3 regions of the Peribacillus sp. AS_2 genome follow, and region 2 is predicted to be linked to each of the others. Evidence: riboswitches for the same ligand, from Rfam matches in the RefSeq annotation. Region 2 holds a riboswitch; each other region holds the start of a gene.
The links. Region 2 has a riboswitch for S-adenosylmethionine ahead of OTG27_RS20375 (Na+/H+ antiporter NhaC family protein). Riboswitches for the same ligand answer to the same signal wherever they lie in the genome.

Region 1: linked by a shared signal. The riboswitch ahead of OTG27_RS12585 (sugar ABC transporter substrate-binding protein) and the one ahead of OTG27_RS20375 (Na+/H+ antiporter NhaC family protein) in region 2 are both predicted to bind S-adenosylmethionine.
Region 3: linked by a shared signal. The riboswitch ahead of OTG27_RS03600 (bifunctional homocysteine S-methyltransferase/methylenetetrahydrofolate reductase) and the one ahead of OTG27_RS20375 (Na+/H+ antiporter NhaC family protein) in region 2 are both predicted to bind S-adenosylmethionine.

Annotation. Positions count from the first base shown of each region.
Region 1 is NZ_JAPTGA010000006.1:95,221-105,687, reverse strand. It holds gene OTG27_RS12620 (winged helix-turn-helix transcriptional regulator) at 78-428, opposite strand; gene OTG27_RS12615 (nitroreductase family protein) at 554-1,177, shown strand; partial or broken gene OTG27_RS12610 (ABC transporter permease) at 1,244-1,559, opposite strand; gene OTG27_RS12605 (NAD(P)H-dependent oxidoreductase) at 1,871-2,401, shown strand; gene OTG27_RS12600 (winged helix-turn-helix transcriptional regulator) at 2,467-2,832, opposite strand; gene OTG27_RS12595 (ABC transporter permease) at 3,126-4,130, opposite strand; gene OTG27_RS12590 (sugar ABC transporter ATP-binding protein) at 4,132-5,634, opposite strand; gene OTG27_RS12585 (sugar ABC transporter substrate-binding protein) at 5,691-6,803, opposite strand; SAM riboswitch class I at 6,919-7,024, opposite strand; gene OTG27_RS12580 (GTPase domain-containing protein) at 7,119-9,860, opposite strand; gene OTG27_RS12575 (hypothetical protein) at 10,347-10,467, opposite strand, start outside.
Region 2 is NZ_JAPTGA010000012.1:143,473-153,939, reverse strand. It holds gene OTG27_RS20385 (chromate transporter) at 172-801, shown strand; gene OTG27_RS20380 (chromate transporter) at 850-1,395, shown strand; gene OTG27_RS20375 (Na+/H+ antiporter NhaC family protein) at 1,542-2,858, opposite strand; SAM riboswitch class I at 3,049-3,156, opposite strand; gene OTG27_RS20370 (SOS response-associated peptidase) at 3,492-4,163, opposite strand; gene OTG27_RS20365 (hypothetical protein) at 4,223-4,378, opposite strand; gene hutG (formimidoylglutamase) at 4,700-5,656, opposite strand; gene ppsA (phosphoenolpyruvate synthase) at 6,095-8,710, opposite strand; gene OTG27_RS20350 (VOC family protein) at 9,258-9,662, opposite strand.
Region 3 is NZ_JAPTGA010000002.1:165,351-175,817, forward strand. It holds gene OTG27_RS03580 (2-oxoglutarate dehydrogenase E1 component) at 1-1,185, opposite strand, end outside; gene OTG27_RS03585 (dioxygenase family protein) at 1,560-2,330, opposite strand; gene OTG27_RS03590 (polysaccharide deacetylase family protein) at 2,406-3,173, opposite strand; gene metH (methionine synthase) at 3,278-6,727, opposite strand; gene OTG27_RS03600 (bifunctional homocysteine S-methyltransferase/methylenetetrahydrofolate reductase) at 6,720-8,567, opposite strand; SAM riboswitch class I at 8,671-8,769, opposite strand; gene OTG27_RS03605 (MOSC domain-containing protein) at 8,881-9,531, opposite strand; gene ku (non-homologous end joining protein Ku) at 10,022-10,467, opposite strand, start outside.

The sequences.
Region 1 (10,467 bases), on a different contig from region 2:
TTTCCTCTAATAATATTAAATTCTGCTTGCCTTACTGAACTTATCAAAAAAATCCATACTACTAGTTGATGCAGATCTTATTTATGATGACGACAGATTTGATCTTGCCTTTCGAGGTTTTGTTCGACTGCATATGTAGTGCCCCATTCACACATTGTATTTAATACAGGTACAAATGATTGACCTAACTCAGTTAAACTATATTCTACTTTTGGTGGTACTACTTTATATACTTCTCTTCGGACAAGCCCATCTCTTTCCAGCTGCTTTAATTGGTCGGTTAAGACTTTCTGGGTTATGGCCGGTATTAGAATATAAAATTCTTTTGTCCTCATCGGTTTTTGACTCAGAAAAAAGAGGATTAAGCATTTCCACTTTCCTCCTACAGTATTCATGAAAATATTTATTCCCGTATTTAGACTCTTCATTCCTCATTCCTCCTGAATAGGCACATAAAGGTGGCTATGCCACTTTATTGTGCGTTATTTTCTTCTACATCATGGGTCCATTATACTCTGATTATAAAGCAAATATAACATTGGGAGTGAACACGATGAGTGTAAGAGAGACTATAGAAAAAAGACGTTCCGTAAGGCAGTATGATCCCCATTATAAAATTAGTCCAGACACGTTGGCGACACTTATTGAAGGAGCAAGTAAGTCGCCTAACGGAAACAATATTCAAGCAACACGATACCTGGTTTTAGATGAACCATATTTAAAGGATTTGTTACTGCCCATCGCTTTTAATCAACAACAGGTAATTGAAGCCTCAGTACTGATTGTTATACTAGGTGATTATCAAGCATTTGAAAAAGAAAATATCATAATGATACATGAGGATGAATTTCAAAAAGGTTATTTTGACGCATCTGTAAGAGATTATCTAACAAACGCGGCAATCAATTATTATCTAAATAAATCAAAAGAAGATTTAAAGGTTGAATTAATAAGAGACGCAAGCCTGGCGTCAATGTCGTTAGTTTTATTGGCGAACGAGGCAGGACTTGAAACCATTACAATGTCCGGGTATGATTCCGAACGATTAAAGTCAGCCTTAAACATTTCCGATAGGTATTTAGATGTTATGCTTATTGCCATGGGGAAAGGAATGAAAGAAGGTCACAAAACAGTAAGACACGATGTTAGCAAAGTCATTTATAAAAACAAAATATAGTGAGTGTATTGGAAAGAGGGTTAAAAAGAACCCTCTTCCTCTTTCTTCTTAATTTTTCGTAAAACTTTAGTGTTTTAGCTTGTAATAGGTTACCGCGAGCGCTAGGGCAAGAACTGTTCCTTTGATGATATCAATCGCATCCATAATAAGGAATCCGCTCAGGACTGCACCGCTGAAGCCTCCAAAGGCATTCGGTTTTCCCGCTCCTAAAACGGAGGAACCAATGAAGGCTGCTGCGACGGCATCAATAGCGGGATCCTGAATTGATTTCCGATTTCATGCCCCTTAATGCAAGGACAATTCCCCCGATTGCAGCAAATAGAGCTGGAATCAGATGGGTATTAACGGATATCCCGGAAAGTCTAGCCGCTTCCATATTCCCCAACTCTAAAAAGGAATCAATCACATCTCTAACAATTTACCATTCCAGGCGCTTTTGTTTAAAGCCCTGATGTAAGTCAATTTTGGCTAATTCAAAGCCGTACATATCCCTCCTATATAAAAGTGACTATCTGACCTTTTAAGATTCCCTTATTAACATCTTCTTCATATTGGAATTTACAGATCGTTTTTTTAGTTAAACCTGATTTAACACTCTCCTTTAGGTAAGTACCTATACTAAAAGTGCATACTTACGCACTTGCAGAGTGCACTTTATACTTAAAATAAATAATAGTTAAGGAGGAGAAATCTTTGAAAACTCTTGTTATCGTAGCACACCCCAGTCTGGAAACATCCGTCATAAATAAGCGATGGGTAGATTCGCTAAGGAAATATCCGGAGAAGTATACAGTACACGAATTGTATAAGGTTTACCCTGACGGAAACATAAATGCGGAAAAAGAAAAGCAATTAATCGAATCGCATAGTAATCTTGTTTTACAGTTCCCTTTTTATTGGTTTAATTGTCCGCCTCTCCTAAAAAGATGGCTTGACGATGTTTTTACTTATGGTTGGGCTTATGGTTCAAATGGAGGCGATAAATTAAAGAATCGCAAAGCTGCTTTAGCTGTATCTGCCGGAATTAACGAAGAGGATTATAGTGAAGAAGGAAGATATCGCTATACACTTGAACATTTATTATCTCCCTTTGAAACTACCTTCCTATACTGCAATGCAGATTATCGTTCATTCTTTGCGTTTTATGGTGCTGAAAATGAGCCATCCGTGAGCGAATTGGAAAAAAGCGCACAAGATTATTTGAATTTTGTCGATAACCTATAATAGGCAGTTCATTAAAAAAGTATTTCCTTGTCAGGGAAATACTTCTTTTGATTTAATCAAAATAGCTACACCTGCGTCTGTTTAGTATCCTGAGCTGGCAAACTGTTTTTCTCTCCCCACTCGCACATCATATTTAACAATGGGATGAGAGATAGACCACGATCAGATAATGAATATTCTACTTTTGGAGGTATTTGGGGAAATTCCTTGCGTATGATAAGGCCGTCTGCCTCCAACTCTTTTAACATGATGCTTAGCGTTTTAAAGGAAATGGTACCGATACTTCGCTTCAGTTGATTATGACGCATGACCTTATTTTCAGACAGCCAATACATTATGATCATTTTATATTTGCCGCCTATCAAGGACAGCGTATATCCAAAGCCAGTTTCATTCGGTTTCACACCTGCCGGAACACAGGTTTCGCGCATAAATTTACACTCTCCTTTAGATAAGTATATGATATGAATGTTCATACTTTTACAATAGATCATTATCAATCTTATTAAAAGGTAAATAAGGTTTCTATAAAAATTACTATTGCGGTCAATCTTTATACTCCGACAATGAGGGTTCAAAAAGTGCTCATGCCACCATTTTAGCATAAGTAAAATGATGACGATCTCCTTAACCCATCCCTTTTTAAAAAGGAAAAATCCTGTTGCATTACAACAGGATTTTTTCATATTTTTGGATTTCTGAAGAGTAACGTAACGAACTCTTTTTAATGTTTTTGCTTATAATAGGTTACCGCGAGCGCAAGGGCCAGCACTGTTCCTTTGACGATATCCATCGCATAATACGGAACGGACATCATGATGAGTCCATTTTGAAGGATTCCGATCAGGACTGCACCGATGAAGGTTCCAAAGGCATTAGGTTTTCCCGCTCCCAAAACGGAGGAACCAATGAAGGCTGCCGCGACGGCATCCATTAAATAGGGTGACCCTGAATTGATTTCCGATGTCATGACCCTTGAAGCAAGGACAATCCCCCCGATTGCAGCAAATAGAGCCGAAAGCAGATAGGCAAGGATTTTGTATTTATTAACCGATATCCCGGAAAGTCTCGCCGCTTCCTTATTTCCCCCAATAATGTACATATAACGACCGTGCTTCGTATAAGTCAAAAAGATATGGGTCGCTATCACAATGACGGCCATGATCAGGATTATCCACGGTACCTGGCCAATTTTGGCGAAAAACGGGCTGATCAGTCCTGTTGCGAACGTCCCGTCTGGCATGACCATATTTTGCGAAACCGTGGCCCCTTTTGTATAGGTAAGGGCAATTCCCTGGATAATGAACATGGTAGCCAAAGTCATCAGCATGTCGGGAATTCTCAATTTAACGATCATGAATGAATTCAAAGCCCCTACGAAAAGTGAGGCACCGACCGCAGCTAATATGGCGATGAATGTATCCTGGGAAAACCAGACAAACATCGAGATGACGATGGCATTGGCCAATGATGCGACGGAGCCCACGGAAAGGTCGAAGCCATCCACGGTCAGTGATATCGTAATGCCGATCGCAATGATGGTCACGATTGAAATGGAACGCAGGATGTTTATCAGGTTAGACGTTTGGATGAAAGATGGATTGGATACGGCGAAAATTCCAATCAGAATGATAATCGTCAATATTGTGCCGTATTTATAGAAAAAGTCGAATAGTTCCACCTTTTTCTTCGCTTTCGCTGTCTGTGTAACAGGAATGGGTATGCTCATCCTATTTACCTCCTGTTGAATAGAATAGTAGTTCTTCTTCATTCGTTTTGCTTGTTTCCAATTCGATGACAGTGCTCCCGTCATATAACACATAGGTCCGGTTGGTAATGCCAATGATTTCGGTAAGCTCGGAGGATGCATAAATGATCGCTTTTCCATTCCTTGCAAGCTTTGCAATCAATTCGAATATATCCTTCTTGGCTCCGACATCGACCCCTTTCGTTGGTTCATCGAATATGTATACATCCGCATCTGCCATAAGCCATTTTCCAATCGCAACTTTTTGCTGGTTACCACCGGATAGGTTTTCGACCTTCACTTCCCCTGAAGGTGTTTTAATGCCGAGACTTGCGATCATTTCCTTCGCCTTTTCCTTTTCCGCCTTACGATCGACGACACTGAATGTTTTGCAGAATTTGCCGAGACTGGCTGCAGTCAAGTTTGCCGAGACTGATTCCTGTACAAGGACCCCTTCTTTCCTGCGTTCCTCAGGTACAAGTGCCAGCCCGCTTTTTACTGCTTCATGCGGTGATTTCAGAGAAAGCTTTCGACCATTCAGTATGAATTCACCCGCTGTGATGGACGTATGACCGAAAAGGGTTTTACACAGCTCCGTTTTCCCAGCCCCGACCAGCCCAGCCAAGCCGATTATCTCGCCTGCTTTAATATTCAGACTGACATTCTTAACTTTCTCGGCATCTGACAATCCGTTCACTTCCAGAATTACGTCTCCAATCGAAGCATTCACTTCAGGAAACTGTTCATCCATGGTTTTCCCGAGCATGTTCTCTACCACTTCGGTACGGGTTATGTCCTCGATTTTTCGACAAGTGACACGCTCCCCATTCCTCATGATCGTAATTTCCTCACAGATTTCAAAAATCTCAGGCAGACGATGTGAAATGAAAATGATTGCCACACCTTTTTGCTTTAACTCATTTACAATTCGAAAAAGTTCTGTCGTCTCCGTATGACTTAACGGAGCAGTTGGCTCGTCGAGAATCAGGAATTTGCATTCTGTCGAAACGGCTCTTGCTATCAGGACCATCTGTTTTTCAGCCAAGGTCAGGTCTCTAACCAACTTTTTCGAAGGGACATGAATTTTCATATCTTCAAGAATAGAAGTGGCTTTGTTGTGCAGTTCTTTCCAATGTACCCTTTGTTTTTTTCCCATGTTTTGGACCATATCATTCAACATTACATTTTCCCCAACTGTTAAATAAGGGATGAGGGCGGTATCCACTTCCTGATGAACTATTTGAATGCCCTGTTCCTGAGCAGCTTTTGGCGAGCGGATATCCCGCTTCATCCCATCAATAAAAATGTCACCTGAATAATGAACATGGGCTCCCGATAAAACTTTCATTAACGTCGATTTCCCTGCTCCGTTTGCACCGACCAATGCGTGGGCTGTTCCTGATTGTACAGAAAAATCAACATCACTTAGCGCCTTCACCCCCGGAAATTCAATCGAAATCATCTTCATTTCTAGTTGCTTGCCCATGCCCATTCCCCCTTATAGAACAGACACTCCCTTCGCTGGAAAGAGAGTGTCTCTTTTTATTTTTTATAATGATCTTTCAAAACCTTCATCCAATCTTCTTCAAATTCCGTCGATACACCCCAGCCATCGACAATATCAGACAGGTTTGCCATGTTTACCGCTTCTTTTGAAGCTTGGATTTGCTTTTGCGAAATGAGTGATGCCTTCAAATCATATGTTTGCGGTGTTTCTTCACCCGCTAATTTTTTAGCCAATATCCTCATATTCACTGCACCGATCAACTTGGGATCGACTGCTGCCGTGTAGGACCAAGAGCTATCAGCCGATTGGATTTCCTGGAGATCTGCATTCGAAACATCAATTCCATATATCTTCACTTCATCGCGGCCCGCTTCTTTAATCGCCCGGGCTGCACCGATAGCAAAGGCATCCCATGTTGCGAAAATGGCATCCAATTTGCCTTTAGGGTATTTATTCAGCATTGCGGCTACAGCATTTTGTGTCTGAACCGAAGTATCAGCGGATGCCACTCCGAATCTTTCGACTTCTTTAATCCCTGGATTTTCTTTTAGTTTTTCCTGATAGACTGCATTTCTTCTTACCATTGGAGGAAAACCATCCACCCAAAGATATGCAATTGCCGCTTCACCTTTCTGTTCTTTTATCAGTTTATCGAAAGCCAATGTTGCCAGCGCTTCATCATCTTGTGAAGTTAATGTCACGCCCTCTATTTTAGATAGATCGCTTATTGAATCGAATGTGACAACGCTTTTACCTGCATCAACCAACTTCTGAACGTCATTTACAGTTGCGGCATCATCACCATGTGAAATGATATAGCCGTCGTAATCTTCCTCCAAAGCCTGTGCTATCGCATCATGGAATTTAGCCGTATCACCATTGGCTGTGTACGTATCGACCTGAAACCCCAGTGCTTCTCCTTCTTCTTTCGCCCCCGCCAGGTATTGGGCAGTATGATCATCACCGCCAATTTTACGGATCACTTTGATTTTGGCTCCATCGCCATCAGCAAATCTCTCCGGGACATTTTCAAATGATACTTTTTCTTCTTTCTTCGATTCTGTGGAACTCTGCCCTGCAGAGCAACCCGTTAAAAGCAAAGCCGAAGCGATGGCAGAAATGAATATCCCTTTAATAGACCTTCTCATCTTGTTCCCCTCCATGTTTTCTAATTAGTCTTATCAGTTAAGTCGGTGTAAATCCCAAAATAAAAACCTCTCTAATATAGAGAGGTTTAATCGGCTGTTTTGCAGACTTGTCCCTCTCTTATCTGTCAAAACATTTCTGTTTTGCAGGATTTAGCACCAATTCCTAATGGAACGGTTGCTGGGCATCTTAGGGCCAGTCCCTCCGCCACTCTTGATAAGAGATATATTGTGTTACGTTTTCGTAATTATCACTTTATAGGGATATAGTCGTAAAGTCAATAGATTTTTGAATATTTGAAATGTTTCCTGTTATTTTTATTTTCTTTGGAGCTGGGCTAGACGCTTTTTCTCGATTTTTTCAAGCCTCTCCAACTGCCTTAATTTCACTTCGAACAACGTGATCGGATCACGGTAAACCTCAGGATTTTCTTTCATATGCTCCAATGCAGCCTGGTAGTCTTTTATTTCAGTCTGCGTCTGCTCTATCGTTTTTTGAAGTAAGGCAAATGAACTGCGATAGAAAAGTGAGATGTCCCGATCCAATGATTTTTCAAACAATCCAAATTGGGTTAGGAAACGTTCCGTGATCATTTCAGCAACATCCAGGTAATCTTCACTTTCCAGGTATTTCTTGTAACGATTGTACATATTGGCCTTATTTTGCGGTATCGCCCCAAATAGCTTACCTGCTCCTTTAAGCAGCAATTGTGATGGAGTCCTGCGCAAAAGGATATTAACGTTTTCGATGCGGATACTGCTTGTCATCCGGTCGGCATCACGGCGCCAGTCATCCAATACCCTGAAGTCACCTGCCAGTGTAATCCGTTCTTCTTTGTATAATTCATTGAATCCGGCACTCATCTCATCCATGAACTGCTGGCTTTGTGAGAACTCCATTTGGGAACTGGCAATCCAGTCTTGAAGAGAACGGTAATATTGAGGCATGATCTTGTCAGAAATGAAGTTTTGAATCCGCTCATTCATTTCCTGGTTTAACTGTACATGGACCTGACTGAAATCACTGCTTTCCGTTAACGATTTAGAGCAATCCCTCAGTAATTCAGGAATTTTTGAATAAAGCTGACTTTTCACTTCGTCCTTAAGCGAACGATACGACCTTATGATATTTTCACTTTTTTCTTTTTCCAGATCAGCCAGTTGATTGACCGCTCCATTCAGTTTGACTTCCATCTGCTCATTCCAAGAGATGGAATGCTCGCATTTCCGCTCATTGGCTGTCCGTTTTTCTAATAGATAAGATAAAGTTTTACGAATGAATGCCAGGATTTTTTCAGATCTTCTTTCCTTCCAATTATCATCTTGATAATTCGATTGAAGGAAGGCTGAAAGGTCCTTCAATTGCTGCCTGCTGTCATAATGTTTGGAGAAAGCGAACACTTTCGCATTCGGGAAATATGCATTCACTTTATCCCATGTTTCGTCTTCCATCCGGACTGCGACCTGATCACTGTATATCGTATCCATTTTATTTAATAGGAAATGGATTGGCAGTTTAGGTGCCATCATTTGAATTTCCAATAATAGATCCCTTTCGCTGCCGGTGAAAGGAGCCCTGGCGTCAAGAACGAACATCAGGCCATCACTGCCATGTAAATAGCCTTGGAAATCGGATTCCACGCTTTGTTCCCCATTGAACCCCGGTGTATCCAATAATCGCAAATGATTATTTCTTAGGTAGTCACTGATGATTGTCACATCGACTATAGTCCCGCGCTGACGGCGTGTTTCATCCAAATCAGTTAGCTCCTCGACAACTTTGCTATCTGTATCGGTAATTTCAAGGATTTCCAAATCATCCCCGTCTTTGACACTGACTAGGGAAGAATGGTCCTCAGCAGCAATGCTCTCTCCAACGATTGACTGAATAAAGGATGTCTTGCCATTTCCTGTGCTTCCTGCAAGAAGGAGATTGAAATTGCTGGTATCTTTAAGCCCCTCCACCATCCATTTAAGCTTATTTCCAACCCTTAAATCATTATCTTCAGCCCACTGGATAATGGAATTGAACAGTTTCTCTCCCGCTTCCAGTCCGCCTCCCAATTTAGGCGATTTCGAAAGCAGGCTCTCCGCATCCTGAATGACCAGCGCATTGATCGTATCCGGGAAGATTTCATTCCAGGACAACGTGGATGCCGCCGCAAACAGCGAAAGCTCCCCGTCTGCGATTTTGAGCCAGTTTTCCAGCAACCTTGGCACGACAGGACTTAATTCTTTGATTAGATGCGTTCCTTCTAACAAACCTGCATATGCATCCCTGTAATAGACGGAAAGCTCATCCCATACATCCGCATGGTTCAATTCGATGGTATCTATCAAATTATTAATCACTCTTAACCATTCGAAATAAGCATCCGTATATTTATAATTTTTCCAAAGGGCAACCGTCATTTTCTCGAAACGTTCCTGGTCGAGTGTGTATAGCGAACCAAGGACAGTTGAGAAATAATCCGGCTCCATCGATTGGGCAACACCCTGCTGGATATACGTTTTCAGCACATCGAACCAGCCCATTGACGCTGTACGGATACTTTCATTCGCCGCTAATACCACCGCACTGTTCCAATCCTTTTGTTCTTCAAAAAAGGCTCGTGCAATTTCAGTGACATTCGGGTAGTCTGGTTGAAACTCGACTGCTTCTTTCACGACTTTGGAAGCCAAATCATTTCTCGATTCCACTATGTACAAGGAAAACAGCTGCAAAAGAACTTCTGTTTTCAAGACAGCTTCATCCGTATCGACGGATTTATAGATATCCTCTGCGGTTGAATACATTTCCAATTCAAAATACGCATCAGCGATGTTTTTCTTCGCCCATGAACCAAGTTCCCCTTCTATGTTTTCCCATTTAAAAATGGCTGCTTCATAGTCATGGTGCTGAAAATATACCTCTCCTTGAGCAAATCTAATTGCGGTTAAATCGGATCTTTCCTTTTTTTGTTCCACGAGGAACATTTCACCCAAAGCTTGAATGGGATGCTTCCTTGTATCCTCAAGCATCGTTTCATAATATTTTTTTCCGATCAGACGTTCGTCCATCTTTATTCCCCCGATATATTTCATATTTTCAATTAAAGGATAATCACTGATTCTATAAGACTCATAGCAGACCTAATATTCAATTTATAGGTTCCTTTAGTTAAAAAATCATTTACAAAACCTTAAAATGTTATTTTAACAAAACAATATGGTAACAACATGTCACCACTCTTACAATTTTAAAACAGAAGCAACTAGAACTGTAATGTTTTTAATAAACCGATACAGAGATGTCATTTCCATTTTCGAGAAAATATGTTTTTCTACATATCAGCTAGAAGTGAGCGAACCATTCTCCATCCCTCTAAATGACCAGAAGCCCAGCCCTTCAACTTACCTATAAACGGTAAAAAACAAAATCACTCTGGCTCGTCCATTACTTGATCCCCATTTTTGCATTCATATAAAAAAGCAGTACCCTCATTCATAAAAGGTAACTGCTCACTGATAAGCTCCGAACAGTACTTGTCCTTTGACGAATTAGGATTATACCCCTGTACGCTTACGTTGGTTATTCGGCTTTTTGGTCAACTGGCTTTTTAGCTGTTTCGTTTTCTTCACAACGCCTGTTTCCAGTTTATCTTTACTTGATCCCGCTTGCTTTTGA
Region 2 (10,467 bases):
GTGAGATACATTCTAAGGCTATTCAATTTTTGGCGGCATTCTTTATAAAACGGATAAATCTTCTGGGTATAACGTTTTGTTATACCCGATGATTTTGTTGCAATTTACCCAGCCCTTTTTCTTTGATATGTTAATGATAAGAATTAACAAAGCATGCAAAGGAAGTGACTGATGTCAATGAAAGGACAATGGAAAACTCTATTCCAATTATTTTGGACCTTTTTTAAAATAGCACCTGTCACATTCGGAGGCGGGTTTGCGATGATCCCTTTAATCGAAAATGAAGTGGTCGAAAAGAGAAAATGGATGAAAAGCGAAGAAGTTACGGATGTTTTTGCTTTATCTCAGTCCGTACCGGGAGCTGTCGCCATTAACTCCGCCACCTTTATCGGCCATCGAATTGCCGGAATGAAGGGGGCAATGGCAGCCATGATCGGTGTTTCATTACCTACCTTTTTAATTGTTCTGCTCCTGGGCATTGTGTATTTTTTCATTCAGGATAATCCGAAGGTAGAATCCGCATTCATATCGATCAGAGTTTCCATAGTAGCCATCATCGCCTATGCGGCTATCAAGATAGGAAAAACCGCAGTTGTAGACAAATCAACTTTCTGTATTTTAATAGCAGGAATTCCCGTCCTCTTCTTTCTTCACCCTGTGATGGTTATATTAGCAGGAGCCCTAGCCGGTATTGTGACCATCTCCATTAAGAGAAAATTAGGTTACGATGTCAAGATGGACAAAAAAGATAGGAAAATAGAAGAAAATGATTTCGAACCTTTCATGGGTGCTGGCATATAGGTAACACAAAATAGGGACTAACTAATTTTTAAGAAAGCATGTGATGGAATGATGGAATTGTGGGAGTTGTTTAGCACCTTCTTTATTATCGGCTTTGTATCTTTCGGAGGCGGATACGCCATGATTCCCGTAATAGAATCGGAAGTCTCACAGCATGGATGGATGACAACGCAGGAATTCACCGATATAATCGCCATTTCCGGGATGTCCCCAGGACCTGTCACCGCCAATAGTGCCATTCTCGTTGGCTATTCGACTGCTGGGTTAGCAGGAGCCATATCATCTGCTCTAGGAATCTTGCTTCCTGCCATTATATTCGTAACCGTTATAGCCACATTTTTCAGCAAATTGAATCATTATCCTGTGGTTCAATCCATGTTTTATGGATTAAGACCGATTGTCACTAGTTTGATCATCTTTGCAGCGATCAGTTTAGCACTTTCCAATCATATGATAGCCGTGAACTTTTCATGGCATACGATAAGCTTATTACTCGTATTTGGTTTATCGTTATTTGCCCTAATGAAATTACGCTGGCATCCAGCCTATGTAATTATTCTTTCCGGTTTAGTTGGTGTTGTCCTCTATTCATGACAGGTGTCGCACACACTACCATCACTAATTTGGACCGGAATTAAGCAGAAAAATTGAAAAATGATTGAAACTATATAAATGTATTTACCATACAGAAAACACCCTGAATCCAATGATTCAGGGTGTTTTATTATTATATTCTCTTTTTAAGAGGTACGTTTCTTCATTTCATCATTTCCCGGCTGAAACCGTGGAAAACCAATCAGGATGGCAATGACGCCACAAATTCCAATCAGGATTGGGTAATATGAATATGGCAAGATGCTTATCGGTGAAATCTTTGCTACCCCTGCTGCAACAAGCAGTTGTGCTCCATATGGGATCAACCCTTGGATACAACATGCAAAAATGTCAAGGACGCTCGCCGATTTCCGCGGATCAATCCCATATTTTTCAGCAATATTTTTGGCAAGTGGCCCGGCAATGATAATCGAAATCGTGTTATTTGCCGTTGAAAGATTTGTCAAACCAACAAGCCCCGCAATGCTGAATTCCGCCCCTTTTTTCGATTTGCTATTTCGTGTCACAAGGTGGAGTAGAAAATCGATACCACCATTATGTTTGATTACAGCTACCATACCTGCAATTAAAATGGCAAGGAAGGAGATTTCATACATTCCCGCCATTCCTTCTCCAACTTTTTGAATGACACCCAACGGTTGATAACTACCATCTGCCAAGCCGATGATTCCTGCAAATACGATTCCGATGGAAAGGACCAAGAACACATTGACTCCTGCCAATGCAGTGACCAATACGCAAAGATACGGAAGAATCTTCACCCAATCATAAGACTGTTGGGAAATGTCAGCTTGTTCACCCATCGTTAAAATTCCTAGGATGGCACATGTGATGATGGCTGCAGGTAAAACGATGAAAAAATTCACTTTAAACTTATCCTTCATTTTCGTTCCCTGAGTTCGAACAGCAGCGATTGTCGTATCTGAAATGAATGAAAGGTTATCCCCAAACATCGCACCACCAATAACGGCTGCCATTGAAAGGGCAAGTGAAATATCAGTTTGTTCACTAATTCCAACCCCGATAGGTGCCAGGGCAACAATCGTTCCCATGCTTGTCCCCATGGATAGTGAAATGAAACAAGCGATGATGAAAATCCCTACCATTAATAGATTTTGGGGAAAAACAGCTAAGGCAAGATTGACTGTTGATTCAACTGCCCCCATACCATTGGCAACTTCAGAAAAAGCGCCTGCTAAAAGGAAAATGATTACCATTAACATAATATTGGCGTCACCGGCACCTTTACAGAAGATATCAACCTTTTCATTGAATGTCTCTTTCCGATTCATCGCCAATGCAGCTGCCGATGCAATGGAAATCGCTACAATCACCGGAAATGAATAAAAATCTTTAGTGATGATTCCGGATCCAATAAATAAAATTAAAAATACGACAAATGGGATCAATGCCCATGGATTCCCTTTATTGTTTGCACTCATGATGTACACCTCTTTTTATTTTTCCCGCGACATGTGTCACAGCTCTTATTCTATTAACAGTTTTCGCAAATAACTCCAATTTGAACCTACCTGATTTTTCAGTCATGGAGCTGTAGCAAAAAACTGGCATAAAAAAAGACCCCTTCTATTTAATAACAAGAAGAGGTCTTTTAATTTATAAAAAACACCCTCCTTATCTTTCAGGCGAAAATCAACCTGCTGGATTTGGCACAGCACTCCATTTAAGTCCGCTGCCGAGACATCTTCGGGCCAGTCCCTCCGTCTCTCTTGATAAGAAGATTACATTATATAATTATTTAAAAATTACGATGCCTGCCAGAAAAGTACCACGCTGGAAACTTGCCTGAGTTCGTGACATCGAAAGTCGTTTTGAAAAGCAAATATAACAGTACAGCATTTTGTCTATTTTCGCAAGGGTTAATTTTTAAAGTGTTTCACATGCACTCCTTACTGTTTATAAAGAGATCTAAGTTGATTGGAGCGGGTGTGCGAGGCTCCTGGGGGAAAAGCGAGTGCCTGGAGGCAACGTTCAAATTGTAAAAACCATAAAAAAAATGCAGACAAACTCGATCTTCATCGAGTTGTCTACATTCTGAGAGGTCTAATGACTTCTCAGCAAATTTGTTGGATTAGGTTAGGTGAATTATTTTTAGTCGAGTTCACATCAGTCGATACTTCAAATGCTTCCATCTGTTCCGAATCGAATGATTTTAAATACTTTTGCAGATATGCAGGATCATTAATGGAAGGATTCAACCAATCTTTTTCATCTTCTGGTTTTAGGATGACAGGCATGCGGTCATGAATGCTGGTCATTAGCTCATTTGGCACAGTTGTTATAACGGAGCACGAATAGATGCTGATGCCTTCAGGAGATTTCCAGGATTCCCAGAGGCCGGCCATTCCAAATGGAGCATGATTCTTCAGTTTTATACGCATCGGTATTTTTCTTTCTGGTGTCTTCTTCCATTCATAAAAAGAGTCAGCGATTATCATGCATCTCTTCTTCCTATACGCATTCCTGAAGCTTGCTTTCTCAGCAATGGTTTCCGCTCTGGCATTGATCATTTTGTAGCCCGCTTTTTCGTCTTTTGCCCAGAAAGGAATGAGTCCCCACCGAAGAAATCCAAGCCGGTTCCTTACCCCGTCATTAATGACGGAGAGCACGGATTGGGAGGGAGCAATATTGTAGCTGAATTGGTATTCCTCATCAAATGACCCTTGAATATCAAACCGTTCTTTTATTTCTTCTATGTCAGTGAAAAGAGTGAAACGTCCACACATAATATCGCCACCGTATTAAGATTTATTACAGTGTATCAAATGGAACGGGCAGTCACAAATCAGCGTTCTAAAATCCTGATATCAGTAAATGGTTGATTAAATAATTCGCTGGAAATCAAAAGGGTGCCAAGGACTTCTCTTTCATCTTCAGCTTTAATGATTTCCGACAAGATTAAGGTACTGCCATTCCTGACCGTTACTTTATATTCATTCATGGAATCCCTCCTCAAAAGGCTAGATGGTTGTTATTATAAACCAAAAACCCACAAGTATCAGTATTGAACTTAGCAGAGGCATGGAAATCCACATGCCTTTATACTTTAAATGGTTAGTTGAACGAAGCAATGCAAGGACCATGAATCCTTGTGAAGGAGGCGCAAAAAACTGTCCATGAATATTCATGGACAGTCTGGGGGCTTTAAAGGTTTTTCGCTTCAAAATTGGGAGATAACATTAAGGAAGGCCCCAACAGTCGATACGAAAAGAAACGCTCTTTCTGGGAAGACCGAATTGGATTTGCCGCCATCCCATGTCCATTATTTAAAATGCAGCAAAACCTCATTTATTAAATGCCCTGCCAATGTAACGGTCTTATTATTTTCGTCCAATGAAGGGTTCACTTCAGAGATATCAAATGAGAGGATCTTTTCATTCGATACGATATGCCTAATAATGGCACGGACCAATTTCGGATCCAGTCCAAACGGCGATGGTGCACTTACCCCAGGTGCGTAGGCTGAATCAATAACATCCGTACATAATGTAAGCATGATATAGTCATTTTCCTTAGCGAATTCATTTATCCTCCGCTTCGTTTCATCCATTTCGTATAATGACAAATCTTCTTCCAATATGTAGTTGACATTACTCTTCTCTGCAGTTTCAAACAGTGCCTTCGTATTCCCCTGCTTCTGAATTCCGACACATAAATAGCCACAACTTTGATCTTCGTCCAAAATCTGCTTAAACATCGTGCCAGATGAAGTTTCATTTTCATAAGGTCTCATATCAAAGTGAGCGTCAATATTAATAATCCCTAGTCTAGCTTTTGGTCCAATGGATTTCCTAATCCCAAGATAATGGCCATACAGGGTTTCGTGACCTCCCCCAAGTATGATAGGAATCGCTTTACTCTCCAAAATCCGGGCAACAGCTGATCCCAGTTGAGATTGGGCGGCTTCCATCTCTGTACTTTCACATATTACATCGCCAGCATCCACCAGCTCGGTTTGGGAAGGTAAATGACAAGGTAATTTTGCCAACGATTGCCTAATATGATCAGGACCCTCGGCAGCACCAACCCTGCCTTTATTCCTTTTGACGCCTTCATCACATTTAAAGCCAATCAGTCCAAAAGTTCGTGATGCATTGGAAGAGGTGGCTAATTCCGAAATGGGTGCCAAGCGCACTCTTTGGTGGTATCTGAAGCTGTCCAGGTCAGTTTGGGAATCAATTCTTCCATTCCAATATTTTAAAGTCGGGTGAGTATACATAATTTCTCCTTTATTTTAAAAATTCCGAAATATCTTTCTTAAAAATTATAATAGAGATAATGTATAATTACCAATACAAAAATTTAATATTTCTATAGAAGGTCAACGTACATTTATGATATTGACAGATATATCTGTTGGAGAATATCTCCTTGTATCCGTTTGACATTGCTGCTCAAGCCAGTAGATTTAGCAAGGGAGTATCGATTTTGCCTATAAATAAAATCCACAAAAAGCCCAATTTCTCGGTGTTGTAAGCGAGAAATTGGGCTTTGGCATCATATAAAAGCGACCTTTAACAGAAGGCCTATCAATTTTCAGTTACTGCCCCCTTATATGACCTAGTGACAGGGGGCTTTGCCAAAAAACCGCAAAGCATCATGATTTCAATGATTCTCCTAATTCGAATGTTCTTCTTTATGATAGAAATGTAAAGAATTATAGTATTTCTATATAACCTTCTGTTCCATTTACTCGAATACGTTGCCCATCTTTTATCAGCTTGGTGGCATTTACCACACCGACAACGGCAGGTAAGCCATATTCACGTGCGATGACTGCTCCATGGGTCATCAGCCCGCCAACTTCGGTGACGAGTCCTTTTATGGATACAAATAATGGTGTCCAGCTAGGATCGGTGAAGGTTGTAACCAGTATATCTCCATCTTCTAGATCTACATCTTCCATGTTTAGGATGACGCGTGCTCTGCCCTCTATAATTCCGGAAGAAACCGGTAGACCTACAATAGCATCGGCCATGAGATTGTCTCGTTTATACTCCCCTACAATGATTTCACCATCAGACGTGATAACACGTGGTGGAGTAAGTTTTTCATATAATCTGTACTCGTCTTTTCGTTTGCTGATCATCTGGTAATCTAGTTTATTTGTTCGTACGACTTCATGAAGTTCTTCAAAAGTGAGATAATATATATCTTCTTTTTCATGAATAACGTTGGCTTGTACGAGTTGTTCGGCTTCCTTGAGTAAAGACTGCTTATAAACGAAGTAGCGGTTAACCATGCCGTATTTTGGATATTCCCGATAACCGATGAAATTCCGGATTAGACTGATCATTCGTTTTGTTTCTTTGGCTTTTTGTTCACCATCCGGTAATTGCTTCAATCGATCTAATATCTCTAGTTCTTTTTTCAAAGCTTCCTGTCGCCCTTGCTCAAATTTCAGATTGCTGGCATTAGGCTCAAAGTTTTTGATATTACTTAGAATCACGGGGACAAGTGTAGTTGGTTTTTCGCTCCAACGGGTTTTAGTAATATCGATTTCTCCAGCACATCGCATTCCGTATTTGCCGAGATAATCATGGATAGCATCCTGAGTTTCCTGACCACCATCAAACTTAACTAGTTCATCCATAAAATTATCATCTTTTACTTGTTGTAAATAATCAATTACTTTTGGATAAGGACGTATCACATCTGCGACATCCATTAGGGCCAGACCCATTTCTGAAGTTATATTGTTTGGTACAGATTGAGAAAGCGTGTCGGCTGCGTTTTTTTCACCTAACCACTTATTCATTTTTTCATTGATCCATGATGATGCATCTATAGCAGCCATAAACACAGCTGAACTTTGTGGGTCAAATAAAATCTTCTTTAATATCTGGATATCTTCCAGAATGAAATCAAATAACTCCGAACCTGATTTCGTTTGGATGTTTTGTTTTAATTTTTCTATCGATGTTTGACTACGTTTAATCAAATCAGAAACGATTGTCGGGTCGTTTTCAATTTGCGCCCTAGAATCCGCAGACGGCACACTTTTATTGCTTTTACCGGAACTCTGTTCTTGCTTATCATTTGGTACAGATTTTATGAAATCCCCTCGCTCTATTATGTTAATGAGTGCGTCTTTCATGAGCGGGTCGTGTTGTCCCATGGCCTCTACTAACATTTTTCTGCTTTCAGGTGAAGCCACCATATGTGTGACATCAACAAACAACCTTCCGCCAGCTATACGCATGGGTGCAGGAGTCGTTAACAGCCAAAAAGATAATCCCAATGGTTTCATGGCGTCCGTCATCATTTGTTGATGACCGACAGATACATAAACGTGATTCTCTTGATCATTCGCTTCTGGGATGGGGTATAAAGTAGTGATTGGACGGCTCTGGACAATATAAATTGTATCATCAACCAAACACCATTCGATATCTTGCGGACAGCCAAAATGCGCTTCAAGCTTTCTGCCGATCCTTTCAAGCCCCAACACTTGCTCATCTGATAGGGTCGATAAAACCTGCTGCCCCGGCTCAATTTCCTTTTCCACCGTTCCGCCTTCTTTTCGTGCATATATAGCCAACTTTTTGGCAGAAATCTTCTTCTCCACAATCCTACCTTCTTGCACTTTATAATTGTCCGCAGACACTAAGCCAGAGACAAGTGCCTCACCCAGCCCAAAGCTAGCATCGATCGAAAGCACCTTGCGGTTTGAGGAAACTGGATCAGCTGTAAATAGTATTCCTGAAGCTTGTGGAAAAATCATCCTTTGAATAACAACAGACAGATAAACCTTGCGATGGTCAAATCCGTTTTGCATTCGGTAAATCACGGCACGATCAGTAAATAGTGAAGCCCAGCACTTACTAATATGTTGTAAAATTGCATCTTTTCCTTTGATGTTTAGATAGGTATCCTGTTGACCTGCAAAGGAGGCAAATGGAAGATCTTCGGCTGTAGCGCTAGAACGAACAGCATATGCATGCTCGAAGCCAAAAGTTAAGAGACATCGGTCGATATCTTCTTCGATCCCCTTGTCGATCTCGATTCCCTCAATCAGATCACGAATCTTCCTGCTAATTTCACTTATTCTTTTTCGTTCGTCCACTTTTTGTACTGCAAGCTGATCGAGTAATTGATGAAGCTCATCATTTTCCCCAATGACTCTTTTAAATGCCTCAGTAGTAACACAAAATCCTTCTGGTACAAGAATTCCATCAATCCTCGAGCATTCGCCCAAATTCATCCCTTTGCCACCGACCACCATTTGTTTCGTTTTATCGATCTCCCGAAACTCCAGTACATATGGTTTCATTTCTTTCCCTCCCATTTATCGCTTAATACCAAGACAATCATATGAAAATTGTTCATGTGATCAACCATTAACGCTGTCCGGTCGTTCTTGCTCCTACTGAAGTTCCATGTTCCTATCAAACACTCCTTTAAAAAAATAAAAAAGGTTTGACTGAGAAGGAAATTATGTTGTATAATTATAATAGGGTATAATTTATACAAAATACTAAATTGGTGTATCTATATAAATTTAACACAGTTTCTCATTTTTTTCAATGTAATTTCATGACCACAATTGTAGTAAATGCAAAGTCAGAAAACCCCATTTTACAAGACAACTCACATAAATGATTTCCAAATATCCAATCATTTATTGCAGCTTAAGGGAAAATACGGATGTACAACCTTAATAAACTCCAATAGTAAAAATCCCGGTTTCTTAGTATTAAGAAATCGGGATTTTTTAGATACTCCATTAAAGCGTCCGAGCTTTATTGAGAATTTTTAAAATTTTCACCTTCCCAAATAATAGTAACGACTTTACAAAGAAGGATGTCTTCTGGTTTAGATTAATTGACAGTAAACATCCATGAAACACCAAATTTATCCTTCAACGAACCGTGAAGTTTCGCAAAGAATGTTTCATGAAGATCCATATGTATAGATCCCTCTTCTTTTAATGTGTTCCATGCCTTTCTAGCTTGTTCCACCGAGTTCAGCTCCACACTTACAACCACTTTGTCACTATCATTCAATTCACGGTTTGAATCAGAACCCATTATAACTCCATCTTCTGTTAATCTTAATTGTGAGTAAAGAACAAGGTCTTTATCACTTTCTTCAACAGGAAAGTCTGGACTTGATGGGATCTCACTATATTTTTGCATAGCAATAAGTTCCCCGCCAAAAGCCTCGATATAAAATTTGAAAGCCTCTTCACATTCTCTGTTAAACATTAAATATGGTTTAATCATTTTCATTCTCCTTTGAATCAAGATTGGATTCCTTAATAATAACCGGTACCAAGATTATCATCGTTACAAGCATACACGAACGTCAGTTCTGTTTTCAAATAAAAACTTCTGATCGTTCTTTTTTAATAAAACTTAAACCTATATCATTATGCACAAAAATAGCATTGTTATATTCTCGACGTACAGCATGGTAAACGGTTTCCAAAAATAGAACGTGATTTCATCAACAAAACTTATAATGATATCCACAATGCAGCACTATCCCGGAACAAGGATCAGCGCTCATTTTTCATTTTAGGGGAAGGATATTTTTGGTACCGCCTCGTGTAGGACAACATTACATTTCTTTAATATTATTTGACGGGAATATCCTGTTTGTTTATATCTCACACAAAGGACTATCATTCTAATAAATCGTGGGGTAAAGATGAATACCACATTATTAATTACTCTTCGGGTGGGAATGGTGAACTCAATAGAAACGGCCCTTTCACCGCGGGAAAATATGCAGAACGACTTCAGATTCGGCACCCATTGGCATCCAAATATATAAGCAGGCTTCATAAATCAGGAGTGATGGAATTTATACGGAAGCAATTCGTCGAATTTACAGGCTTCGTCCGAGCCCTTTAGCATTAAACATTTGGTTTGAACAGTATTGTGAAATATGGGAAGAAAGACTCGACAGCTTGGAACATTAACTGAAATATTAGAGGAATAAAATGTTCCCAAAGAACGAAATCACCCGCAGTTTCAATACTCCTCGCGAGCTTGCATTTAAGGCTTTTACCGAATCAGAACATCT
Region 3 (10,467 bases), on a different contig from region 2:
GATATGGATTGCGCCGCCAACTTGATAACCGCGTAAACGGCTTAAGTTAAACGTTTCAGGTACAATTCCTTCACCTGGGAATGCAGCATCACCATGAATCAGGATTGCAAGAGATTTGGAAATGTCTTGCACAGGGAATCCTTTTTCTGTACGGTCTTCTTGAGCCGCACGAGAATACCCTTCCACGATTGGACCGACTACTTCCAAGTGACTTGGGTTATTGGCAAGTGTAATCCTTGCTTTTTGTATATTAGCTTTAGTAATCTGTTTATCCAGACCTAAATGGTATTTAACATCACCTGTCCATCCATTGTTAATGCCTGTTGAACCCTCGGAAGGAACCAAATCTTTATTCGGTGAATGTTGGAATTCAGAGAAAATGACCTCATAAGGCTTTCCTAATACATGTGCAAGCACATTCAAACGTCCACGGTGAGCCATGGCAATATTCACATTACCCGTTCCGTTTTGGACAGTTTGTGAAATCATTTCATCTAAAATCGGAACCATAGCATCCAGTCCCTCAATTGAGAAACGTTTTTGCCCTACATATGTGCGGTGAAGGAATTTCTCGAAACCTTCTACTTCATTCAATCGTTTAAGTAATAGTTCTTTTTTCTCTTTTCCCACTTCCGGGAACATGCTTCCAGATTCGACCATATCAGTAAGCCATTGCTTTTCATCCAAGTCATTAACATGATGAAATTCAAAGGCTATCGTTTTTGTATAGAGTTGTTTTAGGTATTGTACGGCTTCGTATCCGTCTTTCACGTCTTCAGGTGATTCCGGACAAATAAAGTCAGCCGGTATTTTCCTTAAATCATCTGCAGTCAAGCCATATTTTTCAAAGTGAATTTGTTCAGTGTCCAGAGCTTCTTCTTTTAAAGGATAAATATTTGCAGCAAGATGCCCGTATGCACGGATATTTTCAGCTAACTTCACTGCAGACATAATTTTCTTCATTGGAAGAACTTCTCCAGTTTGTACAGTTGATGCACTTACAGTCGTTGTTTCTGCCGATACATCGAATGAAGGAGGACCTGCTACTTCAAAAAAGTTTTTCAGTTCCGGATCCACTTCTTCCGGGTTGGCTAGAAATAAATCGTATTGCTCCATGACATACCCAAGGTTTGGACCCGAAAAAGCTTTCCAGTGGTCTAATACCTTAGAATCATTGATGGTCATTTTGTAAACCCCCAAATTTTTCTCATAATTTTTTTCATTCCGTTTTATCCATCCCCAAATTTCTTTCTTCTAATTTTCCCCAAATATAGGATATATATAAGATATATAATAAATAACTTGGTTATTGAATAATAAAATTTTAAAGGATAAAACGTTTTCAGATGTTATATTAACATGTTTTTGTCGAAATATCCAAAGGTTAAACCACTTTATACAACCTTTTTTCAACTATATTTCTGCTTAATTCGTCAAAAATCGCTTTTAACTGTCTTTTTTGCTCATTTAAGTCTTTTTTTCGCTAAAAAAAGATTTTTGTATTTTTGTATAATGATTATTTTTCAGGTAAATTTAACTAGTTTGAAAACCCTTTCAGCTCACTCAAACTTCCAAGCTGTTAAACTTAGATTGCCATATTGAAAGCTTCTGTGCAGTAAAGCCGCTTTTTTATTGTCATCCCCTGAGCCCATTGCGATGACCAATGGAATGAAATGCTCTTTGGAAGGCACAGCCTCTGTACTGTAAGGGGCGATATTTTCATAATTGAACAAAGATTGCAAATCCCATTTCATGATTTTTTCTTCGACCCAGTTCTCAAACTCGATTGCCCATCCCTCTGCAACATGCATATCTTCCTGAATATGTGTGAAATTATGGACAATTCCACCGCTTCCTATGATCAGGACATTATTTTCCTTTAATTCCCTCAATGCTTTCCCAATTTCATACTGCTTGTCCAATGGCAGCGAAGGACTAATGGACATAGATACGGTCGGGATATCAGCTTCTGGGTACATGATATGCAAAAGCCCCCATGCTCCATGATCCAGGGGGCGCCTTTCATCAAGTTCCCCCAATACATCTATCCTGGACAATAAGGTTAAAATTCGATCTGACAGCTCCAGGCATCCCCTCGCAGGATATGTTATCTGAAATACTTCTTCAGGAAATCCAGCAAAATCGTAAATGACTTCATGCTTCCCCACTGCAGAAATCATTTGATCTTCATTTTCCCAATGTGCTGACAAAATAACGATGGCAGCAGGTTTCTTCATAGTTTGCATATACTCCTTCAAAAAAAGAGTATAGCTATTCTTTTCCAACGCTAATAACGGTGTTCCATGTGATAAAAACAATGATGGCATCATAGAGACGATAAATCCTTTCGCATTGTAATCTCAATATCCTATACCTTAATTTACTATAGTTAAACAATGTGTTCATCAATTAAATTGCATTTTCGGCGTAGTCTCATCAATAGTATCAAAGGTATATCCTTCTTTTTTAAGGAATTCAATTATATCAGGCAACGCTTTCACTGTATTTTTCATACTATTGATATCATGCAATAAGATATTAACATGCTTTTGATTTTTCGTCCCTTTTTGTACAGCAGAAATGATTTGTTGTTCACTTATTGACGGACTGAAGCCATCTGTCGAGTCAATTGACCAATCAAAATAAATATACCCTTTTTCCTTTAGTTGTTGAAGGATTCCATTGATGATTGGTTTCGTTGACGCCTGATGCCGCAGCCGATTATTCGAGCCGCCAGGAAGGCGCACAATACGGCTTTTTATCCCATATTCCTCTTGCAGCATGGTTTCAAGCCTATTCAAATCTTGAAAGAAACTCTCAGTCGACCGATAAACGATGGAATAATCATGTGTATAAGAATGAAGGGCGATCGAATGACCGCGGGATATCATTTCCTGATAACAATTCTTTGCGTATGGTTCTTCGTTACCTTTAACGAAAAATGTGGCCTTAACATGATAGCGGTCCAAAATATTCAATATCTCCATGGTATTCAAGGATGGTCCGTCATCGAAGGTCAAATAGGCGATTTTCTGATTCGCCTTACTTTTTAGCAACGGGGTCATCTCTTCGGGAATAACTGCATGTACTTGAATGTTTTGCACATCCACATCAGACAAAATAATAATGAGAGAACTCGCCATGGCAAGAATTAATTTTAGCATCTTCTTCATAGGTGCTGCATCCCCTTCCTTTTGACCATTAAGGTGTACCAGTTAAGGGGTTTCATGCGCAATAAGGCAGCGGTAAAAAATACCGCTGCCTTTATTAAATGAAGTTATCGATTGACATTAAAGTAACGGGCTTCAGGATGTGCAAAAACAATGGCTGAAACGGAAGCCTCTGGTTCCATCATGCATCCTTCAGTCAATTCCACGCCAATATCTTGAGGTTGCAACAGGCGGAATAGCTTCTCCTGGTCTTCCAGATTAGGACAAGCAGGATAACCAAATGAAAACCTTTGCCCGGTGTACTTAGCTGCAAACCGCTCTTTCATTGACATATCAATCGGATCGCTTATACCTAAATCATCCCGCATTAATTGATGAATTCTTTCCGCGAACCCTTCAGCTGTTTCAAGAGCAAGTGATTGAAGGGCGTGATTTTTCAAGAAATCACCTTCAAGTTTCAGTTTTTCTGCCCATTTTCTGATTCCTTTTCCGGCAGTGACCAAGAAGAAACCAACATAATCCATTTGCCCGGAGGAAATCGGTTTTGCGAAGTCCGCTAAACAAAGATTCGGATTCGTATCTTGCCGGGGGAATTCGAAAGTTTCCAAAACCTCATGATGATTGTCCGGGTTGTATATAAATAGCTTATCTCCTTCGCTTTGAGCAGGGAAAAATTGATAAACTGCATTCAAACCATAATCCGGTTCCGTCTTTAGGAATTCGATCAATTCGTCTACGAGATCATTGAGCTGCACTGCTTTTTCATTCCCTTGCTTAAGCAATTCGGTAACTTTGCCTTTTAACCCCAAATGATGACCAATCAGCATTTGCCTATTTATATATGGCTGGACGACATCCAATGGATAGTTTTTCAGGACGTGTCGTTTGATGTCACGCGGTGTTTGAACAGGAACATCGCTTAAAGGAGCCGCTGTGGACTGCTTACGAACAGGTTTTTCCAACGTGGCAGCAATGGCGGCATTCGCTTTCGATCTTTCTCGTTTCTCGACCAACTCTTCCAAGTACACCACTTTTTTGTCGGCGTCATGTAAAATATTCGTTACCGCCAAACCATCCATTGCATCTTTAGAATATAAAACCGGCCCTTCATATTCAGGTGAAATTTTAAAATCGGTGAATTTACGGGATAATGCTGCCCCTCCAACTAAAATTGGGGTATCTATTCCCGCTTGCCTTAAATCTTGCGCGGTTAAAACCATTTGCTGTGCAGATTTGACAAGTAGCCCAGATAGGCCAATGATGGTTGGCTCATGTTTTCGAACCTCTTCAATGATTTGTTGCGGTGCGACCTTTATTCCCAAATCAATGACTTCATAGCCGTTATTGGAAAGGATGATATCCACTAGGTTTTTCCCGATATCATGCACATCTCCCTTGACGGTCGCCAACAGGATTTTCCCTTTCTTAGCACTATCTTCAGCGTTTTCCATAAGTGGTTCAAGGTGAGCTACAGCAGCCTTCATCGCTTCTGCACTTTGAAGCACCTCTGCGACAATAAGTTGGTTGTCATTGAACAGCCGCCCCACTTCACTCATCCCATCCATCAATGGTCCATTGATGATTTCCAATGGGGTATCACCGCGCTCTATCGCTTCATTTAAATCATCAATCAATCCTTCTTTCGTTCCTTCGATAATATAGTTACCAAGACGTTCGTCCAATGGCAGGATCACACCATCATCCTTCTTCTCCGCTTTTTTTCCACGATAAAATTCGGTAAAAATCGCTAAAGTTTCAGTTGATGTTTCAAACAGGAGTGCCTCCGCCAATTTCACTTCCTCTTCCGGTATCAAGGCGAAACGTTCAAGTTTTTCTGTATTCACGATAGCATAATCGAGACCCGCTTTTGTACAATGGTAAAGGAAAACGGCATTTAATATTTCCCTTCCCCTCGCCGGCAGACCGAAAGAAACGTTGGAAATTCCAAGTATCGTTAGACATTCCGGAAACTTTTCTTTAATCGCCTTTATTCCATTCACCGTCTCCAATGCAGATCCAATATATTGTTCATCCCCGGTGCCTACAGGAAATACCAGCGGATCAAAAATGATGTCATTTTTGTTTAGACCGTACTTATTGACGAGCAAATCCACAGACCGCGTAGCCACTTCCAATTTTCGTTCAGCATCGACGGCCATCCCAATTTCATCAATGGTTCCTACCACAACGGCAGCACCATATTGATGGACTAAGGGTACTATTTTTTCAAAGCGCTCTTCACCATCTTCAAGGTTTATGGAATTTATGATCGATTTTCCTTGTGAATGTTTTAATGCTTGTTCAAGTACGACTTCATCCGTAGTGTCGATGACCAATGGGACTTTCACTTTTTTGACGACCTCTTCTACAAATTCCTTCATGTCGCCAAGCTCATCCCCATCAGGATCGGCAAGACAGATATCAATGACATGGGCGCCTTTCTTTACCTGGTTACGTGCAATTTCGGCAGCTGGCTCGTAATGCTTTCCACGTATCAGCTCCTTGAATTTTCGGGAACCGATAACATTCGTTCTCTCCCCTACGAATAAAGGACGCATTGAATCATCATAAATTAGCGGCTCTATCCCTGATACGGCATGACCATGAGCAGCCTCCATAATTGTACGGGGCTTCATGCCTTCGAGTACCCTGGAAAGTTCTTTAATATGTTCTGGTGTCGTGCCACAACATCCGCCAATGATATTGACCCATCCCTTTTCGGCAAATTGCTTCATTTTCTCTGCCAGGGATGTAGGTGATTCATGATAGTGGCCTTCTTCATCAGGGAGCCCGGCATTCGGATAACAGCTGATGGCGCTATTTGATATATCTGCAAGTGTCCTGATATGGTCTATCATGAATTCCGGCCCTGTAGCACAATTAAGGCCGACAGCTACGGGCTTCATATGTTCAACCGATAAATAAAAAGCTTCTATGGACTGGCCGGCAAGTGTCGTGCCCATCGGTTCGATTGTTCCTGATATGATGACAGGCACATCTTTTCCCGTTTTAGCGAATGCTGCTTTGATTCCAGAAAAGGCAGCCTTGACATTAAGCATATCCTGACAGGTTTCCACCAACAGCAAGTCTACCCCGCCATCCAAGAGACCCAGTGCCTGCTCTTCATAAGAATCTGTTAAAACATCAAAAGTCGTCCCGCCCGTTACGGAAAGCGTTTTTGTAGTGGGGCCCATCGAGCCAGCTACATATCTTGGCCATTCATCATTGGAATATTTTTCACAAGCTTTAACGGCAAGCTCAGCTGAAATTTTATTTAGCTTGTAGGCAATCGTACTTATTTGGTATTCCTCAAGGACGATGCTGGTCGCTCCAAAGGTATTTGTTTCTATGATATCTGCGCCCGCTGCTAAATATTTTTCATGAATGGATTGGATGATTTCCGGTTGCGTCAGTGATAAATATTCATTGCAGCCCTCGAATTGTTCCCCGCCAAAATCGTCTGCTGTCAAATTCTCCGCTTGAAGCATCGTTCCCATCGCCCCATCAAGTAGGAGAATCTTAGAATTTAACTGATCTTGAATCGCTTTTTTATTCATGTACTGCCACCTCTGATGTCTGTTTACTATCGACTTTTCTAATATATTTCGTTAGTTCCGCCGTCATTTCATAGCGAAGGAATGGAGTGATTAAATATATGCCCTTGAATTTTTCCCTAGCCGCGTCCACCAGTTCCCGCGCGATATTCACCCCTTCAATCCTTGACTTTACAGGGTCATCCCCCGCTAGAGCCATGGCCCTTCTAACATTATCAGGCAATTTGATGCCTGGGATCTCATTATGGATGAATTCGGCGTTCCGGGTGCTTGTTAAGGGCATGATACCGATGAAAATCGGGGTTTCCAGATGTTTTGTCGCTTCATATACTTCTTCGATTTGCTCTACGGAATAAATTGGCTGTGTCAAAAAGGATTGAGCACCGCAGGCAATCTTCTTTTCCATTCTCAGTACGGCTTTATCCAGATATTTCACATTGGGATTAAAAGCTGCCGCAATTTTAAAATTTGCCCGTTGACCCAAACTTTGACCGGAATAGGAAAGACCTTCATTAAATTGTTTGACCATACTTATCAGGTCAAAGGAAGATAAATCGTAAACCGAAGTGGCACCCGGGAAGTCCCCAATTTTTGAAGGGTCTCCGGTGATGATCAATATTTCGTTCAGCCCTACCGTCTGCAGACCCATTAAATGTGACTGCAGGCCAATCAAATTTCGATCACGGCATGTTATATGCACCATCGGATTTATATTTAATTGGTTCTTCAGTAAATTAGCCAGTGCATCATTCGATATCCTTGGTGAGGCAAGTGAATTATCCGCTAATGTAATGGAATCGACCCCTGCTTTTTTCAAAACCTCAGCACCAGTCATGAAACTCTCTATCCCTAGCTTTTTCGGTGGATCAAGCTCAACAAGAATCGTCCGTTCCGTTTTGGCTTTTTCGTAAAGGGGAAGTTCCAATTCCCTATCGTTCACCTCAATTACTTCTATTTCACGGGATTTCGTAAATTTCTCTTTCACGGGAGCCAAACTTCCAATTGCATGCTTTACAGCTTGAATATGCAGTGGAGTCGTTCCACAGCACCCTCCTATGATCGCGGCGCCTTGCTCACGAAGTTCCAGGGCACTAGAACCGAAATATTCCGGGACAGCTTTATAAACGAGCCTCCCATCGACATAATCCGGCAGGCTGGCGTTAGGGTAAATGGCAATCGATGCTTGCTTTGGCAAACTCACTTCTTCCAAGGCCCGAATCATATGATGTGGCCCAAGGCGGCAATTCACACCAACCACATCGGCACCCAATTGCTCGAGCTTTTGAAAGGCTTCATTTAAATGGATTCCATTTTGAAGATTACCCAGTTCATGCATCGAGACATTTGCGATAATCGGCAGTCCGGTTTCATTTTTAACGATTTGCAGGACGGTTTCCAGTTCTTCCAGGTCATAAAATGTTTCCAGGAGAATCCCATCAGGATTTTCCATCAACAGACTGTATAGCTGTTCACGAAAACCCCGTTTTATCTCCTCCATGCTTAAATCCGATTTCCTGATACTCCGCTGTGCCCCTATGGTGCCGAAGACGTATGCCTTTCCTTTTGCCGCTTTTTTAGCAAGAATGACTCCCTGGCGATTGATTCTGCTCACTTCATCTTCAAGTCCATACCGCTTCAATTTATTGAAATTGGCTCCGTATGTATTCGATTGAAGGATATCTGCTCCAGCTTCCAGATAGGCTCGATGGATGGACTCTATTTGATCTGGGTTCGTGCAGTTTAATTCCTCATAACATTGATCAATGCCATTAGAGTAAAGCAGGGTCCCCATTGCCCCTTCCCCAACCAGCATTCTTTCTTTTAATTCTTTACGAAAATTCATCATTACACCCTCTCTCAAAAACAATCCTGTTTTTGTCGTATTCTATGAGTATGAGAGAAAAGGAAAAAAAACCTTCTCAAAGAAGAAGGTTTTTGAAACATTCTCCTCATCTATCAAGCTCTGCTTGCTGGATTTAGCACCTTTGCGTAAGCTGGTTGCTGAGGTTTCTTCGGGCCAGTCCCTCCACCTCTCTCGATAAGATCCTTTTATATAATTTTCATAAGATTTCAAAATTTGATTATATTTAATTTACATTAATAGTCTGTCAATTTCAATACCTGATCGACATTTTTTTCACTTTTGCAAAAATCATTCAATCTTTAGCTGCTTGAACCCTCTTCAAGATCCTTTGTTTCCAGTCTTCCGCTAACGAGTCTAGTGTTAGTAAAGCCTTTGCACCTTCAAGCCCATCCCGTTTATGAAGGATGACCTCTGCTGCGTAATGGACAGAAATTTTTTCTTGTAGACGATCTATCAGCACAATCTCGTTTTGTTTATTTATCGTTCCTTCTTGAAGTACTCTTGCAAAATAACCAGTGAAACCCGTTTTCAGCACGTGTTCCAAAAACTTAGGTTCTTGATTGAAGAGGGAAATGGTCGAACAAGGTATCCTCCCTTGGTTAATTTGAACAATCACATCGCCTATTTGATAAATATCGCCGATAAACGTTGTTTCTTCCTTCATTCCCGCTATAGTTAAATTTTCACCGAATGCAGGGATATCCAGCTTTTTAGAGAATTTTTCATTCCATAATGAATAATGCTCAAATGGGTAAAAGCACAAAGCCCGATCAGGACCTCCATGGAACTTTACATTACCGACACCATCACCGATTATGCCAGCTTTAGTCACTTTCAAATTATCCTGTGCTTGTTTATCCATGGCTGAAAAGATATCGATATTCGAAAAAATTTCTTGTTTCGGCTTCCCCGCATGTAGTGATTTGATTTTCCCATTTTCCATTTTGCATCTTCCATTCATATTAAATTTATATCGTTCTATATGTATAAATTATACTAAAAATCCATTTTATTCAGTACCTTTTTATATGTATATGAAATGAAAAGGCCATATGCGGCGTTAATGGGCTAAATATCATTGATTTCCAGAAAAATTCATAGGTTAGTTTCAGTAATTTAGTTGCTATTTCAGAATTAAATATGGTAGAATATGAACACAATATATAGTCGAAAACTACAACCGTTCGCCTATATGTTGATTTTCACGATTGAATTCCTCATTGTCGCTCTTTAGGGAGCGAATTTTTTTTGCTTTCGTTAATATCCACTAATTTCCTGTAATTCCATTCAGTTTCTTGCATCGTGATCGACTCACCTGTTTGTACGTTCCTTCCCTCTTTATCAAGACCTTTTCATCTTATTAGAAGCCTGATTCCTTGCAAAAACAAGCAGAAAGCCGAGCGACATCATCCGTCTTCCGCTCAGCTTCCTGTTTACGCTTGTTTCTTTTTTTTCGGTGCCGCTTTCTTCCGGGTCGTCTTTTTCTTTTCCGGTTCATCATGTTTTGTACGGTCTATGGATGCTTGTAATGCCTCCATTAAATCAGTTACATTGTTGGAAACTGGTTCTTTTGTTTTCGCTGTAATCGTCGTCTGTCCCGTTTTCTTTGATTCAATCAATTCTAGTAACGCGGTTCGATAGTCATCGGTGTATTTTGTCGGATCGAAAGTAGTCGTTAATTGATCTATCAATAATACGGCAGTATCGATTTCTTTTTTTACAATGGTATCATTGGCAGGGATATTCGGAACATCCGCTGTGGAGCGGACTTCATCCGGATAATGAATCGTTTCCATAACCAAGGTATTATCAACGACTCGGATTACCGCCATTTGTTCTTTGGAGCGAATGATGATTTTTGCCAACCCAACCTTATTCG